DNA from 2 places in the Roseobacter cerffii genome. Region 2 is predicted to be linked to the other one. Evidence: riboswitches for the same ligand, from Rfam matches in the RefSeq annotation. Region 2 holds a riboswitch; the other holds the start of a gene.

Region 1 (4,413 bases), 1.1 Mb from region 2:
ACCAGGATGCGCAGCGCGAAAGGCAGCGCCATCAGCGCGTTGATCAGTGCTGTCACCGGCAAGGCCAGCGGCACCGGGTCGGCAATCGGGTTAATCAGGATGAACCAGCCGGTGCCGATCATCAGGGGCGAGGCCGAGAGACCGATGAGCCCGATGGCCTCGGCGCTGCCGCGACGGCGTGTGCCGATCCAACCGGCCATCGGTACGGCGATCAAGAGCAGCACAACAATGCTGAGCAACGCCACCCAGAGTGAATTGCCCGCAGTGATCCAGACCCCGGCGGGCATCAACGGCAGGCCTTGCAGCCCGGCGAGCAGGATGGCGAAGAGCGGGAGCAGCAGAAATCCGCTTCCCAGTGCGATCACGAAAGCATCCAGCCACGCCTGCGCCCCGCTGCGCGCATCCCAGCGGCGCAGGGCCCGGTCGAGGCCCCCGTTCAGCGGGAGGTTGGGGATGACCCAAAGCGCGATCAGCGCCGCTCCGCCCGCCAGGCCGAGCTGGATGACCGACAGCAGGGAGGCGCGCGCAAGGTCGAAATCAAAGCGGAAGGCTTGATAGATGGCCAACTCGATAGTGGTGGCCCGAGGCCCTCCGCCGAGGGTCAGAGCAACGGCGAAACTGGTCAGGCAAATCACAAAGACAAGCGCCGCCGCCCCGGGCGCCAGCTGTTTCAGAAGCGGCCACTCCAGCGTGCGGAAGACCATGCGTGGCGGCAGGTCCAGCTGTGCGGCGAGGCGGAAACGCTCTGCAGGGATGCTTTGCCAGCCTTGCAGCAGGAGCCGCGTGGCGAGCGGTAGGTTGAAGAAGACATGCGCCAGAACAACCCCATGTAGACCGTAGATCGACAGTGTCGGCAGACCGACCGCGTCAAGCCCGGTGTTGAGCCAGCCGGTCCGACCAAAAACGGTCAACAACCCGAGCACGGCCACAATGACCGGCAGGATGAAAGGCGCGCCCAGGAGCGTGATCAGAACGCCACGCCCGGGGAACCGCCGCCGCGCCAGCGCCCGCGCCAGTGGGATTGCGAAGGCCACCGACAAGAGCGCCGACAGGGCGGCCTGCACCAACGTGAACCGGATGGCCGCCCATTCGGCGGGGCCAATGCCGCGCCCCACTTCGGCCCGCAGGCCAAGGCCAACGAACGACAGCAGCACCGCCGCAACGACAAAGCCGCCTGCTGCGAGTCCTGCAGTGCCGATTATTGGCTGAGCGCGCTGCGCCATGTCTCGATGGCCTGATCCTTGCGGGCTTCTGCTTCATCCTCGGAGTAGAACAGAACCTTTTCCGGCAGCGGTAGTTGCGCCCAGCCCTCGGGCCACTGATCCTCCGGCAGCGCCGAGGGCAGGGACCAGTTGGCGGTCGGGATCATCTGCTGGAAGTCCGCGCTCAGAACATAGGCCATGAAGGCATCGGCCAGTTCAGGCTGATCGGTCCCGGCAACCTTGCCCACGGTTTCGACCATGAAATAGTGTCCTTCCGGGAAGATCGCCGCCTTCTTGGTGAAATCCTCTTCGGCAAACATATGATAGGCAGGCGAGGTGGTGTAGCTGAGCACCATGTCGACCTCACCATCGGTGAACATGCCATAGCTGGCCGACCAGTCCTTGGTCACGGTCAGGATTTTCGGGGCGAGCTTTTGCCAGACCTCGGACGACTTCTCGCCATAGACCGCCTCGACCCAGAGCACCAGCGCCAGCCCGGAAATCGAAGTGCGTGGATCCTGGATGACGAGTTTTACACCGTCGTCCATCTCCAGGAGCGCGTCAAAGCTCGCAGGCGGCGCGTCCATCGTGGTCTCATTGTAGATGAAGGCGGTGTGGCCGTAGTTGAACGGCAGGAAGATGTCATCGGTCCAGTCAATCGGTAGCGTCAGGGCGGAATTGTCCTGCCCGTGCGGTGCAAAGAGGCCGGTGGCGCGGGCCTTGGCCGTCACATCGGAGGTCAGGCCGATCACCACATCCGCCTTTGTCCGCTCCCCTTCCAGCAGCAGCCGCGGCAGCAGATCGCCCGTGGAGAATTGCAGATCGCAATCGCAGGTCGCCTCAAAGCCCGCCTCGATCTTTGGGCCTGGACCCCATTCCGAGGTGAAGTAGTCGCCCGCGTAGACAGTCAGCACCGGCGTTTCGGCGCCTGCCTGAGAGGCCAGCAGCAGCGTGGTTGCAAGAAGAGTTCTCCGCATGATCAATCCTTTCAAATGCGACGAACGGATGAAAGGATGATCAGCTCACCTTCCCTCCGCCGGTCTTAACCGGTTCAGGTTCTACGGGTCCGCGCGCTCGCGCATCTCAGCCGGATTGGCCCCCCGAGGTGCGACCAGAGGTAAAGCGGGCCTGCGGGATTGGCAAGCGATAAGCTCTTGAGGCGATCCGCGCGCACCGCTAAGCACGCGGGTCAAAGGAGCAAACGATGTCGATCAATAGTTTTGGCCATCTCTTCCGTGTGACCACCTGGGGCGAAAGCCACGGGCCTGCCCTGGGCGCGACGGTCGACGGCTGCCCGCCGGGCGTTGCGATCAATGAGGCGATGCTTCGGCAATGGATGGACAAGCGCAAGCCGGGTCAGAACAAATACACCACCCAGCGGCGGGAAGCGGATGAGGTGAAGATCCTCTCCGGTACTTTCGAAGGGGTGACGACAGGCACCCCGGTGCAGCTGATGATCGAGAACACCGACCAGCGCTCGAAGGACTACGGCGATATCAAGGACAAGTTCCGGCCGGGCCACGCGGATATCACCTATTTCCAGAAATATGGGGTGCGTGATTATCGCGGCGGTGGTCGGTCAAGCGCGCGAGAAACCGCGGCGCGTGTGGCCGCTGGCGGGCTCGCGCGCGCTGCCATCGGCGCGCTTGTGGCGGGGGTGGAGATCACCGGCTACATGGTTCAGATGGGGCCGCACAAGATCGACCGCGACCGGTTCGATTGGGACGAGATCGCCCGCAACCCCTTCTGGGTGCCGGACGCGCAAGCGGCGGAGGACTGGGCGGCCTATCTCGACAGCCTGCGCAAATCGGGCAGCTCCGTCGGTGCGGTGATCGAAGTGGTGGCGCGCGGCGTGCCTGCAGGCCTGGGCGCGCCGGTCTACGGTAAGCTCGACACGGACCTCGCAGCGGCCATGATGAGCATCAACGCGGTGAAAGGTGTGGAGATCGGCGAGGGCATGTCAGCGGCGATGCTGACCGGAGAGCTCAATGCCGATGAGATCACCATGGGGTCGGAAGGACCGGTTTACTCCTCGAACCATGCGGGCGGTATCCTCGGAGGGATCAGCACCGGGCAGGACATCGTGGTACGCTTTGCGGTCAAACCGACGTCGAGCATCCTGACCACCCGGCGCACGATTACCAAAAGTGGCGAAGAGACGGAGATCATCACCAAGGGCCGTCATGACCCTTGCGTGGGCATCCGTGCGGTCCCTGTGGGAGAGGCGATGATGGCTTGCGTACTGCTCGATCACCTTCTCTTGCATCGCGGTCAGGTCGGCCAGAACCAAGGGCACATCGGCTAGAGCGCATGCGATTCCAGCAGATGCGCGACGCCATCGACGCTGTGCTCGACCGCCCCGAGGGGCAGCTGCGACCGGGCTAGAACGCGCAGGCCGATGTATTGGGTCAACAGCACATTTGCCAAAGCGCGGATGGCGGGCGCATCTAGCTTATGATGCACCGGAGAGGCGCGGAGTGCGGTTTCCAAGCCCGTGCGAATGCCCTCGAGCCCCTGCTGCACGGCGGCGGCGATCTCGGGGTCTGACATCTCGAACCCCGCCGCCGCCGTACAGAGCAGGCACCCGCGATGATCGCCGTCTGTGGCCGCCTTGGCCGATGCCTCGAACAGGCCCAAGATACGGTCACGCCCATCCTTGATCTCCTGGTCGGACAGCCGCGCCTGCGCGGCCCCCACGGCCGCATCCTCGTAATGCTCCAGCACCAGTAGAAAGAGCGTCTTCTTGTCCTTGAATGCCTTGTAAAGGCTGCCCCGGGTCAACCCCATGCCCTCCAGAAGGTCCGGTAGTGAGGCCTCCTGATACCCCTTTTCCCAGAATACGCCCATGGCGTTTCGGATGGCGTCATCGGTGTCGAACTCTCTTGGGCGGGCCATGGCGGTCTCCTGTTTCCGATGGCTAATATAGTTCGGAACCGCTTGTTACACAATTCACGCAGACGTGTATTGTACCGTTTGGTTCCTAATTGTAGGTTTGGCCTACGTCCCCAAGACAGCAAGGAAAGCCGAACTCATGAAACACTTCTTCTCCGCCCTCCTCGTCATCGCCCTGACCACGCTCGCCAGCGTCGGCGCCCTGGCCGGCAACGACACCCGCGGCACCTTCATCGGCAAGAGTGACCACATCACCACCGGCGGCGTTACAATCGTGAAACACGCCGACGGCACCGCTACCGTCACACTCGAAGACGAC
Region 2 (4,413 bases):
CCGGGGATGAGCTGGTCGAGCTGCATAGCCACGCGATGCAGGTGGCCGAGAACACCAAGGCGCTCTTTGCGGTGCATTACATCCGCAACAACCAATCGGTGAAGAACCTCGACCACGGCACGCCGCTGGCGCGGATCGTCGATGTAATCGACCGCAATTATGTGCCCGAGAAGAACTCTTTTGCGCTGGCGGCCTTCGTGTCGAGCGTGATCAGCGTGCTGACGATCTTCACGATCTACTCCACGTGGTGGTCATGGAGCGTCGAGACCTATCCGTTGATTGCGTCCGAGCAGATCGAAATGCTGATCGAGTCCCTGAACGCCTCGCAGGCCGGTCGCGGCGCGTTGGGCGATCAATCGGTCACGCTGGAGCAGTGTCTCGACGGTGCCTTGTCTCAGACCTGTGGCCAGCTGATCGCGCAGGGGCAACGCGACTTCATCTATGAAATCCGGCCCGATCTTGTGGCCCAGTCGATCTGGGACACGCTGCAGATGGCGCTTGTGACTTTTGCCGCGGCGGGCGCCGTGATCTTTGGCCGGGATGTGCGGCTGGAGCAGGAGAGCTGGAAGCCGGGCTGGTCGATGCACCGCATCCCCTTCGTCCGGCTTTTGGGCCTCTGCGTTGTGCCTGCGATTTTCGCCTTTTTCTTTGCCATCGCGGGCCAGCTTCTGGAACTGGCCTTCGATACCGGTTTCGAGGTGACGCAATCGCAGGTGATCCAGCAGGTCAATGACAACATCGTCTATTTCGCGATGATGCCGCTCACCGGGCTGTCGGTCGGGTTTGGTATTCTGGTGATCATGGACAAGCATGATGACTTCAGCCGCCTCCGGACCGTCACGCTTCTGGCGCTCCCCTGCGCCATCATCGTAGGGCTGATTATCGCTGCCAATATCTTCGTGAGCTACAATTTCCCGGATCGCGCGCCGTTTGACGGATACCCCTGGATCACTGGGAAGGCGCGCGATTGGATGATCATGTCGGTTCTGCCGATGATGTTCCTGTTGCTCTTTGCGTGGTTCATTGAGCTGACGGAAGAGCCCATCGAAGTAGAAGAGGCCGAGGACCTCGGCGCCTTGCCGGCAGCATCGGTGCAGTTCCGCGCGTTGATGAGCCGTCGCCGGAAAGCTGGCGAGGCGGTTGACGCACCATCGCCGAAGGATGTGGCCTGATGGGTCTCGGTACGTTGACACGTTGGTTCTTGGGACCGGTACTCGCGGCGCTGATGATGGCGCCTGTGCAGGCCCAACAAACCAAGGCGGACAGCAGCCAGAGCTCTGACACTGCGCCGCAGCTGCGCATCGGCGTCCGCTCTTCCGCGCGCCCGTTTGCCTATCGCTCGGACACGATGGTCGATGTGCTGACGGCGGTTACGCCCGGCCCGCTCGCCAAGCAGCGGTACACGGGATACATGGTGCGCATCTGCGATTCCGTGCTGACCGAGATGATGCTCGACCAGTTTGGTGCGGGATCGCTGAAAGCCGATGGGGTCAAGGTCGTCGACATTGATCGCCTGATGGCCGAAATGGCAGAAGATCAGCCCGAGAGCCGCTTTTCGCTGTTGCAGCGGCCCGAGGACCGCAGTCAGCCGTTTGAACCGCAGGTCGATATCCTGTGTGACCCGGCCACCATCACCAATGCCCGCAGGGATGGGTTGATCATCTCGCCGCCAGTGTATCTGACCGGTGTGTCATATGTCAGCCAGCTGAACTTTGCGCGACAGATTGGCGCTGTGGATCAGGGGAACTGCCCGCGCTTTCTCGGCAATTCCGCAGATACTGTCCGCTTCCACTTTGGGCTGGTCGGGCACACCACGTCCGTGCGTTCCGGCGTGCAGGCGTTTTTGACGGCCAACGAGATGCCACAGTATCGCGAAGCCCTGATCGCATTCCTGCGAGGCGAAGGGGATTGTCGGCTGGAAGACAGCCAGGAAGCGCTGCTGGAGGAGTACGAGAGCACGCGCAATGTCCGCCGCGAGGGCTCCGTCCTGCTCTTTGGCACGCACCAGGCGGCTGCAGAAGCCTTCTGTCGCGGCGAAATCGTGCATTACATCGGGGATCGGGAGATCATCCTGCAAAATGTCTCGAACATCCCCGGCTGCACATTTACGAACGGTGATCGTACATTCACCGCCGACCGCTATGCCATCTTCGGGCGGTTGGATTACGACAGTGACCCTGAGCGGGCGCTGCGGGTGGCACGGTTCTTCGAAATCCTGTCTCAAAAAATCGTCTCTCACCCCTCGATCATTGACCAGGCGTTTTACGACACGTTCCATCCGACATCGCCCACGCGCACGCTGGATATCTTCTTCCGCTCCGTTCGTGGTGCGCCTTAACTCGCCCGGTTGATGATCGCAGCGTGATGGTGCGCTGGAGCGATAACGGCTGCAGCAGCATGCCAGCAGCCCAACAACCTGTTTGACAATCGCACGTGCGCAGATCAGCCTAGGCACAGCCAGGGGCGCCGCAAGGCTGAGATGTACCCTTCGAACCTGAACCAGATAATGCTGGCGGAGGGAGGCAAGGTCTGAAGCCCCGTGCACTGCCTTGTTTGTCCTCGCCCTTGACGAGGACGATATGACCGATCCGAACAGATTGCTTGAAAAACTGCGCGCTGAGGCGCCGCTCGTGCATTGCATCACCAACTACGTGGCGATGAACGTCGCCGCCAACGTAGTGCTGGCGGCGGGGGCCTCCCCCGCGATGCTGCACGCCACTGAGGAGGTGGAAGATTTCGTGCCGTTGGCTGGCGCGCTGACCATCAACATCGGTACGCTCTCGCCCTCTTGGGTGGACGGCATGCGACAGGCAGCCGCCGCTGCACGCGCGGCACAGGTGCCTTGGGTGTTGGACCCAGTTGCGCATTTCGTGACACCCTACCGGGCGGACGTGACACGGCAGCAGTTGGCGCAGCACCCGACAATCCTGCGCGGCAACGCGTCCGAAATTCTTGCGCTGGCGGGCGAGAAGGCGGCAGGCAAGGGGGCTGACAGCGGCGACAGTGTTGCCGCGGCGAAAGACGGCGCGATCCGGCTTGCTCAAGCCCAGCGTTGCGTCGTCGCCGTGACCGGTGTGGTGGACTTCGTAACGGATGGCACGCGTCACGCCGAGATCTCGGGCGGTGATGCGGTGATGCCGAAGGTCACGGCTCTGGGCTGTGCGCTCACCGCATTGGTGGGCGCCTTCGCCGCGCTTGCAGACCCGCTTGAGGCGAGCATCGCGGCCTGCACCCTCTTCTCCGAGGCGGGCGCGCGCGCCGCCAGGGAGAGCGCAGGCCCCGGCAGCTTTTCCGTGGCCTTTCTTGATCAGTTGCACAGCCTGCAACCCGGTGATCTCGATGCGGGGCGGGTGGTATGGCAATAGACCCGCAGACCCTGCGCCTCTATCTCGTGACCGACCCGGAGCTCTGCGCCCGCACCGGCCTGGCTGAGACGGTGACTGCCGCCGTAGAGGGCGGCGTCAGCTTCGTTCAACTGCGCGACAAGACAGCTTCGTCGGCCCATCGGATTGAGTTGGCCAAGGCGCTCAAGGAGGTTCTCGCGGGCACAGGTATCCCGCTGGTCGTGAATGACGATCTCGACGCTGCCATCGCCGCAGATGCGGACGGCGTTCACCTGGGGCAGGAAGATATCTCGCCCGCCAAGGCACGGGCACGGCTTGGGCCGGACAAGATCATCGGTTTGTCGTGTGAAAGCGCGCAAGACGTGCGCGCCGCCGATCCGGGCGCCGTCGACTACCTCGGGATCGGAACGGTCTTTGCGACCGCGACGAAGGCGGATCATAAGCCGGTCATTGGCTTTTCCGGTCTGCAAGAGCTTTGCGCGCTGTCATCGCTGCCGACGGTCGCGATTGGCGGGCTCAAGGCGCAGCATGCGGCACAGGTCCTCGCGGCGGGTGCGGACGGCATCGCGGTGGTGTCCGCCATCTGCGGCCAGCCGGACCCCCGCGCCGCCGCGCACCGTATCCATGTCCAACTTCAGGAGAGCACATGATCAGAAATGTCTTGTCCATTGCCGGTTCTGACCCGTCGGGCGGCGCTGGCATCCAGGCCGACATCAAGGCCATCTCTGCCAATGGTGCCTACGCGATGGCGGCCCTCACCGCGGTGACGGTGCAGAACACCCAAGGTGTCAGCGCGGTGCACCTCGTCCCGCCGGATATTGTGGCAGCCCAGATCGCAGCCGTCTTCGACGATGTGCGGGTGGATGCCGTCAAAATCGGCATGATCGCGAACGACGAGATCGCGTGTGCGGTCGCTGCAGTTCTGGAGGGAGTAGACAAAACACCAATCGTTCTCGACCCGGTGATGATTGCGAAGGGTGGCGCGCCGCTGCTGGCGGATGATGCGATCGCCATTGTCCGAGACCGGCTATTGCCCCTGGCTGCCGTGGTTACGCCAAACCTGCCCGAA

The links. A riboswitch is a leader RNA that binds a small molecule or an ion and turns the genes downstream of it on or off. The one in region 2 is predicted to bind thiamine pyrophosphate.
Region 1: linked by a shared signal. The riboswitch ahead of ACVC7O_RS20100 (thiamine ABC transporter substrate-binding protein) and the one ahead of thiM (hydroxyethylthiazole kinase) in region 2 are both predicted to bind thiamine pyrophosphate.

Annotation. Positions count from the first base shown of each region.
Region 1 is NZ_CM135757.1:4,120,984-4,125,396, reverse strand. It holds gene ACVC7O_RS20105 (thiamine/thiamine pyrophosphate ABC transporter permease ThiP) at 1-1,223, opposite strand, end outside; gene ACVC7O_RS20100 (thiamine ABC transporter substrate-binding protein) at 1,199-2,179, opposite strand; TPP riboswitch at 2,214-2,315, opposite strand; gene aroC (chorismate synthase) at 2,407-3,507, shown strand; gene ACVC7O_RS20090 (TetR/AcrR family transcriptional regulator) at 3,504-4,097, opposite strand; gene ACVC7O_RS20085 (DM13 domain-containing protein) at 4,234-4,413, shown strand, end outside.
Region 2 is NZ_CM135757.1:948,162-952,574, forward strand. It holds gene ACVC7O_RS04685 (hypothetical protein) at 1-1,172, shown strand, start outside; gene ACVC7O_RS04690 (hypothetical protein) at 1,172-2,338, shown strand; TPP riboswitch at 2,450-2,538, shown strand; gene thiM (hydroxyethylthiazole kinase) at 2,580-3,365, shown strand; gene thiE (thiamine phosphate synthase) at 3,356-3,994, shown strand; gene thiD (bifunctional hydroxymethylpyrimidine kinase/phosphomethylpyrimidine kinase) at 3,991-4,413, shown strand, end outside.